DNA from 2 places in the Janthinobacterium pasteuri genome. Region 2 is predicted to be linked to the other one. Evidence: predicted binding sites of a transcription regulator. Region 2 holds the regulator's gene; the other holds the start of a gene.
What was found. The regulator FliA, encoded in region 2, starts transcription of late flagellar genes. The targets are predictions, from matches to a motif close to CTAAAGTTTNNNNNNNNNNNGCCGNTA.
Positions count from the first base shown of each region.

Region 1 (3,406 bases), on a different contig from region 2:
GAAACAGTAGCCTGACGCCAACGATTTTCATCTTGCAAGGGCCAAAAGTGGCGGGTTTTCGCGTAAAATCCTGCCATTCGGGCCGTGCCTGCAGCAGGCGTGCGGCCCCCCGCCATTCCGATATTCTAGAAAGAACCCCCTGCGATGACGATTAAAAGCGATAAATGGATACGCCGCATGGCGGAAACAACGGGCATGATCGAGCCGTTCGAACCGGGCCAGGTCAAGGAACGCGACGGCAACCGCATCGTATCCTACGGTACCTCCAGCTATGGCTATGACATCCGCTGCGCCGACGAGTTCAAGTTGTTTACCAACATCAACACCACCATCGTCGATCCCAAGGATTTTGACGCGAACAACTTCGTCGATGTGTCGGGCAAGGGCTATTGCATCATCCCGCCGAACTCGTTCGCGCTGGCCCGCACGGTCGAGTATTTCCGCATTCCCCGCAATGTGTTGACGATTTGCCTGGGCAAGAGCACCTATGCGCGCTGCGGCATCATCGTCAACGTCACCCCGTTCGAACCGGAATGGGAAGGCTTTGTGACCCTGGAGTTTTCGAATACGACACCGTTGCCGGCGAAAATCTACGCCAATGAAGGCGTGGCGCAAGTGTTGTTCTTCGAGTCCGATGAAGTGTGCGAAACGTCGTACAAGGACCGTGGCGGCAAATACCAGGGCCAGGTTGGCGTGACCTTGCCAAAAACCTGATGACTTGTTGAGCGGGCAGGGCGCCAGTCCTGCTCTATCTTTGTTTCAGCAGCCACGCTTTCAGCGCCGCTGACGGTTGGTACAGGGGAACGTGGCCGCGCAGCAGGTTTTGCGTGCTGCGCCGGTAGGCCGCGCTGGCGCCGGCGATGGCGTCTCTTGCCGGGCGCGCCGGGAATGTCGGTGGCCGTAAAGCTGCCATCGAGTTCGCGCGTCATGCGCGAGGTGGTGATGACGCCCGTGTTGGTGTTGCGGAGATCGATATCGTGCGCGCCGATGGCCAGCGCCTCGACTCGATCACGCCGCAGCGCTGGCGGGGCATGAGGTCGGGCAGCGCGGGCAGCAGGGGCATGGCGATCCGATCAGGGTCTGGCTGGAGTAGCGTCAGTGTGCCAGTTTTTTGTGCCGAGAAGCCTGAGTGTGTGCCGGCCGTGGTCTTTACCTGCCTTTACACCCACAGCGCTACATCCGCGCCCATGCCTGCCGTTAACCTTGGTATCGCAACATTCGGGAGGCATCATGGTAGCGGCAATCGGTTCAGGCAGCGCGGTCAGCGCGGCTGGTCGCGCCACTTCGGGCAGCAGTTCGCAAATCGCGGCGCTGCAAAAGCAGATCACGGCGGCGCAAAAGCAGTTGACGGAATCGCAGAAAGGCGCGCAGACGGATGCGTCGCAAAAGCTGCAGCAGCAACTGGCGCAGCAAATCCAGGCCTTGCAGGCGCAAATTGCCCAGTTACAGGCGGCGGCCGCGCAACAGGCTGCGCAACAAGATACGCAGACGGCCAGCAGCGCCGATACCGTGACGAGTCCGGCCAAATCAAGCTCGTCCACCCTGGGCAGCATCGTCGATACGCAGGCGTAACCAGGTCCCCGGCAATACCCGCCGACAGGTCAGCCTGGCGTTTTGACGGGCAACAGCATTTCCACGCACAGCCCGCCACCGCTGCGCAAGCTGGCCCCGATGCGCCCGCCATGGGCACTGATGACGTGCTGGGCGATGGCCAGGCCCAGGCCATGGCCGTCCGTGCTGTGCTGGGTATGGCTGGCGCGGAAGAATGGCTGGAAAATGCTGGCCAGGTCGGCGCTGGCCACGCCTGGCCCCCGGTCCTGCACGGCGATGCGCAGCAGATCCTGCTTGCCGTCATGCAGGCGCGACAAATTCATTTCCACCGTGCCGCCATCGGGGCTGTGCTTGACGGCATTGCGCACTACGTTTTCCACGGCGCGCGCCAGCAGTTCCGGCCGGCCCGTGACAGCGGCGTCGGCGATGGCCGCGTCGCCCGCCAGGGCGATGCCCACCTGGCGCGCCTTCGCTTCGTAACGGGCGTCTTCCATAACGTCGTGCAACAGGTCGGCGATGCCGACGTCTTCGCTGAGGGGCGAAGCGGCGCCCGCTTCCAGCCGCGACAGGGTCAGCAGTTCGCCGATCAGCTTATCCATGCGTTCGCTTTCGCGCTCGATGCGCTGCATCGAGGCGTCCATCTTTTCCGGCTGCTGGTGCGCCAGGCCGATGGCTGCTTGCAAGCGCGCCAGCGGCGAGCGCAGCTCGTGCGAGACATCATGCAGCAAGCGCGTCTGGCTATCCATGAGGCTGCGCAAACGGCCCGTCATGCGGTCGAAATCGCGGCCCAGGTCCGTCAATTCATCGGCGCGCTTGCTACTTGCATGAAAGCGGGGCGCCAGGTCGCCGTGCGAGGCGGCCTCAAACGCTTGTCGCAGGTCGCGGATGGGACGCGCAAAATACCAGGCCAGCAAGAACGAGAACAGCAGGCTGGCGGCGATGGCGGCGGCCAGGGGAATGAAGGTGCGGTAGGGGCTGTCCATGCGCGGTCCGGGCGGCGGGCCGCGCTGGTAGTCGGGGTGCGGCGGCAACATGCCGGGCGCATCGGCGCGGGGGCCGCTCATGGCGCGCGGGCCGCTCAGGGTGAAGGCGTTGAGCGTGTCGCGCGCGGCGCCCGCCTCAGCAGTGCGAAAGCGTACGGACGAGGGCAGGAAGAGCAGGTAGTGCGCGCCGTCGCTGCCGCTGACTTCGCGCACCACGGCATGGGGCGAGCCCTGCGCCAGCAGCGCGCGCGCCTTGCCGAGTATGGCCGGATGGACCTTGCGGCCCATCAATTCTTGCCCTTGGGCATCGACGGCAAACACGCGCAGGCGCTCCATCTTGCCGAGAAATTGCTGCAAAGCCTTGCTGCCGCCCGCTTCCAGCGTGGCGCTGGCCGCTTCGATGGCCATCTGTGCGGGCGGGCTGGTGTCGATGTCGAGGGCCCGCTCCTGTTGCGCCGCCCGGTTTTTCAGCCAGAAGGTGCCGCCGATGCCGATGGTGGCCGTCACTTGCGCCAGCATGATGCACAGAAAAAACTTCCAGAACAGACGGCCCACGCTTACTCCTTGATTAGCTGGTAGCCGAGACGGTACACGGTTTGCAGGCAGGAACGGCCGTCGGCCAGGCTGCCCAGCTTGCGGCGCAGGCTGCTCAAGTGCACGTCGATATTGCGGTCGAAGCGGGCCATGGGGCGGCCCAGACCCAGTTCGGACAACTGATTCTTGCTCACGGGCTTGCCCGCATGGCGCACCAGCACTTCCAGCAGGTTGAATTCCGTGCTCGTCAGCTCCAGGTGCGCGCCTGCCCAGGCGGCGCGGCGCTGTTCCGGCCACATCGTCAACTGGCCCACGGCCAGCGGCGCCAGGCCCGAGCT
Region 1 is NZ_JBNYXS010000023.1:46,564-49,969, reverse strand. Features, by position in the region: gene ACQ4WN_RS20760 (alpha/beta fold hydrolase) at 1-10, shown strand, start outside; gene dcd (dCTP deaminase) at 145-714, shown strand; gene ACQ4WN_RS20750 (hypothetical protein) at 749-913, opposite strand; gene ACQ4WN_RS20745 (FlxA-like family protein) at 1,231-1,572, shown strand; gene ACQ4WN_RS20740 (sensor histidine kinase) at 1,602-3,089, opposite strand; gene ACQ4WN_RS20735 (response regulator transcription factor) at 3,092-3,406, opposite strand, start outside.
Region 1: ACQ4WN_RS20745 (FlxA-like family protein) is a predicted target of FliA. The motif match lies at 1,174-1,200, and genes of this name have one in related genera.

Region 2 (3,406 bases):
GCCACGGGGATGTTGTCGGCGTGGCCCACGGCCGTCAGGCGCGACGCTTGCACGCCGCTGGCGATGAACAGGCGCACCACGGCGCTGGCGCGCGCGGCAGACAATTCCCAGTTCGAGGCAAAGGCCGAATTGCTGATCGGCTGGACATCCGTATGCCCTTCCACCTGCACGTCGTGCGTGTCGTCCTTGAGCAGCACGGCGACGGCGCGCAAGGCCTGGTCCGATTCCGCCGTCAGGCGCGCCGCGCCCGGGTCGAACAGCACGCTGGCATTGATTTCCACGCTCACGCCGCGGCTCGTCTGCGTGACCCGCACTTTTCCTTCCTTGACCAGCGGCGCCAGGGTGGATGTCAGGTCCTGCGCCAGGCGCGTCATGTGTTCGCGCTCGCGGCGGATGGCTTCCGTGCGGCGTTTCAGGGCGGGATTCGGCAGCGGGATCGCTTGCGGTGCTTCCATGATGATGGGCGGCGCGCCCTTTTCCAGACTGAAAGCCTGGCCGATGGCATTCTGGAAGACGCGGTATTTGCCCTCGTTGACTTGCGAAATCGCATACATCACGACGAAAAAGGCGAACAGCAAAGTGATGAAGTCGGCGTACGAGATCAGCCAGCGGTCCTGGTTGTCCGGTTCCTCGTCATACTTCCTGCGCGCGCGCCGCATCATGCTCAGTGCTCGTGCAGCAGGCTGGCCACGCGCTCTTCGATGATGCGCGTATGGTCGCCCGTGGCGATGTCGTACAGCACGGCGGCCGTGATTTCATATTGCAGCACGCGGCGCGAGACGATGGCCTTGAGTTTATTGGCCACCGGCAAGAACAACAGATTGGCCAGGCCCACGCCATAAATCGTCGAGACAAAGGCGACGGCGATGCCGCTACCTAATTTACTCGGGTCGGTGAGGTTTTCCATGACGTGGATCAGGCCCAGTACGGCGCCCAGAATACCGATGGTGGGCGAATAGCCGGCCGCCGATTCCCACACCTTGACGGCCTGGCGCTCAGCCATTTCATAGGCGGAGATTTCCACGTCGAGCAGCTGGCGCAGCTTGTCGGGGGCGATGCCGTCGACGATCATGCGCAAGCCCTTGGCGTTGAAGCGGTCGGCCGTGTTTTCCATCAGGCGCTCGAGCGCCAGCGGGCCGTCGCGGCGCGCCGTCAAACTCCATTGCCCGATGTCGCGCGCCAGCGCGGCGCGCGTGTCGGCCGGCGGCAGGAACACCCAGCGCAGCATTTCCAGGCCGCGCACAAAGGTGCGCAGCCGCGTTTGCAGCAGCACGGCGCCGAAGGTGCCAATGACCACGATGGCAAAGGCGGCCGGCTGCAGCAGGGAGGCCATCTTGCCGCCTTCCAGTGCCTGGCCGACCAGCAGGCCCGCCAGCGCCAGCGCCAGCCCGATTACGCTGGACCAGTCCACGCCAGCTCCCTCAAGGTTGCGCGCAGGCGCGCGACGGCCTGGGTATGCAGCTGCGAGACGCGCGATTCGGACACGCCCATCACCGCGCCGATCTCCTTCAGATTCAGCTCTTCTTCGTAATACAGGCCCATGAGCATTTTCTCGCGTGGCGGCAGCGCGTCGATGGCATCGATCACGGATTGCCGGAAATCGGTATCAAGCAGGGATCGCAAGGGGTCGCTGTCCTCGTCCACGCAATGGCGGTCGAGAAAGCTGTCATTGCCGTCCGGGTCATGAAAGTCTTCGTAGTACAGCAACTGGTGGCCGCCGCCGTCGCCCAGCATTTCCTGGTAGTCGGACAGCGACATCTTCAGCAATTTCGCCACTTCCGACTCCGTCGGCGGGTGGCCCAGGCGCTGCTGCAGGGTGCTCATCGCCTCTTCGATCTTGCGCATGTTCTGGCGCATGCTGCGCGGCAGCCAGTCGCTGGTGCGCAATTCGTCGAGCATGGCGCCGCGGATGCGCAGCACGGCATACGTCTCGAACTGCGCGCCATGCGTCTCTTCATAGCGGCTGATGGCGTCGAGCAGGCCGATCATGCCGGCCTGGATCAGGTCATCGACCTCGACCGAAGGCGGCAATTTCGCCTTCATATGGTGCGCCAGACGCTTCACCAGCGGAATGTGCTCCGTCAGCAAATAGTCCTTGTTCGATTTCCCTTTGACCGTGTACATAGGCTGCTTATTGTTTTAACTGCTATCGTGTGCTGATGATGGAATCAGGCGCTGAACTGCTGCAAGCTCCCCGTCTGATACAAGGTGCCACCGAGCACCGGCGCCGCCGAACGGGCCAGCCGCTCGGCCAGTCCGCGAAACGCCACCGAGGCCCCCGCCAGCGGAAAGGCATCGACCACGCTGCGGCCCAGCCGCGCCGCACGGTGCAGATACTCATCGGCAGGCACCGACCCCATCGAAGTCAGTTTCACGGCCAGGTAGCGGCTCGCCGCTTGCGCCATATTATCGTATACCACTTTTGCCTCGGATTCGGAAGCGCCGGTGACCAGAATGCCAAAAGGACGGCGTCCCAGTTCCTGGCTCAGGCGCTTGATCAGGCAGTACGCGGCCTTGATCGAGGTGGCGCTGGTCGAGACTTGCACCACGATATCGGACGAAGCCATCAGCGGCACGGGGAAGCAATCGCCCTCGTCGGCCACGACGCCGTCGACCAGCACGATGCCGCTCTGGCGCGCCAGCACTTCGAAGGTCTTGCCCAGGCGGCGCAATTCTTCCTCGCCCGCATAGTCCATGCTATCCATCAAATGGTTGCGCGCGCCCAGGCTGGCCACGCCGAAGCCTTGCGGCACCTGGTGGATGACCTGGTTCAACGCGCACTGCTGGCGCGCCACGTCGCGCAGGCTGGCGCCGTGCGCCAGTCCCAGGCGCGCAGCGACGCCATCGCTGCCGCCACTGGCGTCGAGCAGCAGCACGTCATTGCCGCCGTAGGCCAGCGAGGCGCCCAGGTTGACCAGCATGGCGCCCTTGTCATCTTGCGGCGTGGCCGATAAAAATGTCATCACGCGCGGCTGCGGGCCGGCCAGCATGCGGCGCAAGCCCTCGGCCTGGTCGAAATCGAAATTAGCCAAGGTGCACCCCGCGCGCTTCATTGTTGCGGGCAGCCGCCTGCGCCATCAGCAACGGCAGTTCGGCATCGGAAAACTGCGTCGCCGCCGCATCGCGCTTGAGCTTGAAGGCGCGGTCGATCAGGTAGCCGCGGTCGGCCAGGTACAAATCTTCCGGCACGCGCTGGCCGTTCGACACATAAAACAGGTTCAGCTTCTGGCGGATCACCACGTCGAGCACATTGCCGATCGAAGCCGCTTCATCGAGCTTGGTCATGATGCAGCCGGCCAGGCCGCTGCCCTGGTAGGCGCGCACCACTTCATTGAGGGTTTCCTGCGTCGCCGTGGAATTCAGGCACAGCAGGCGTTTCACATCGGCGCCGGCGCCCGACAACATG
Region 2 is NZ_JBNYXS010000012.1:26,600-30,005, reverse strand. Features, by position in the region: gene motD (flagellar motor protein MotD) at 1-659, opposite strand, end outside; gene ACQ4WN_RS13795 (flagellar motor protein) at 665-1,411, opposite strand; gene ACQ4WN_RS13790 (RNA polymerase sigma factor FliA) at 1,393-2,124, opposite strand; gene ACQ4WN_RS13785 (MinD/ParA family ATP-binding protein) at 2,169-3,032, opposite strand; gene flhF (flagellar biosynthesis GTPase FlhF) at 3,025-3,406, opposite strand, start outside.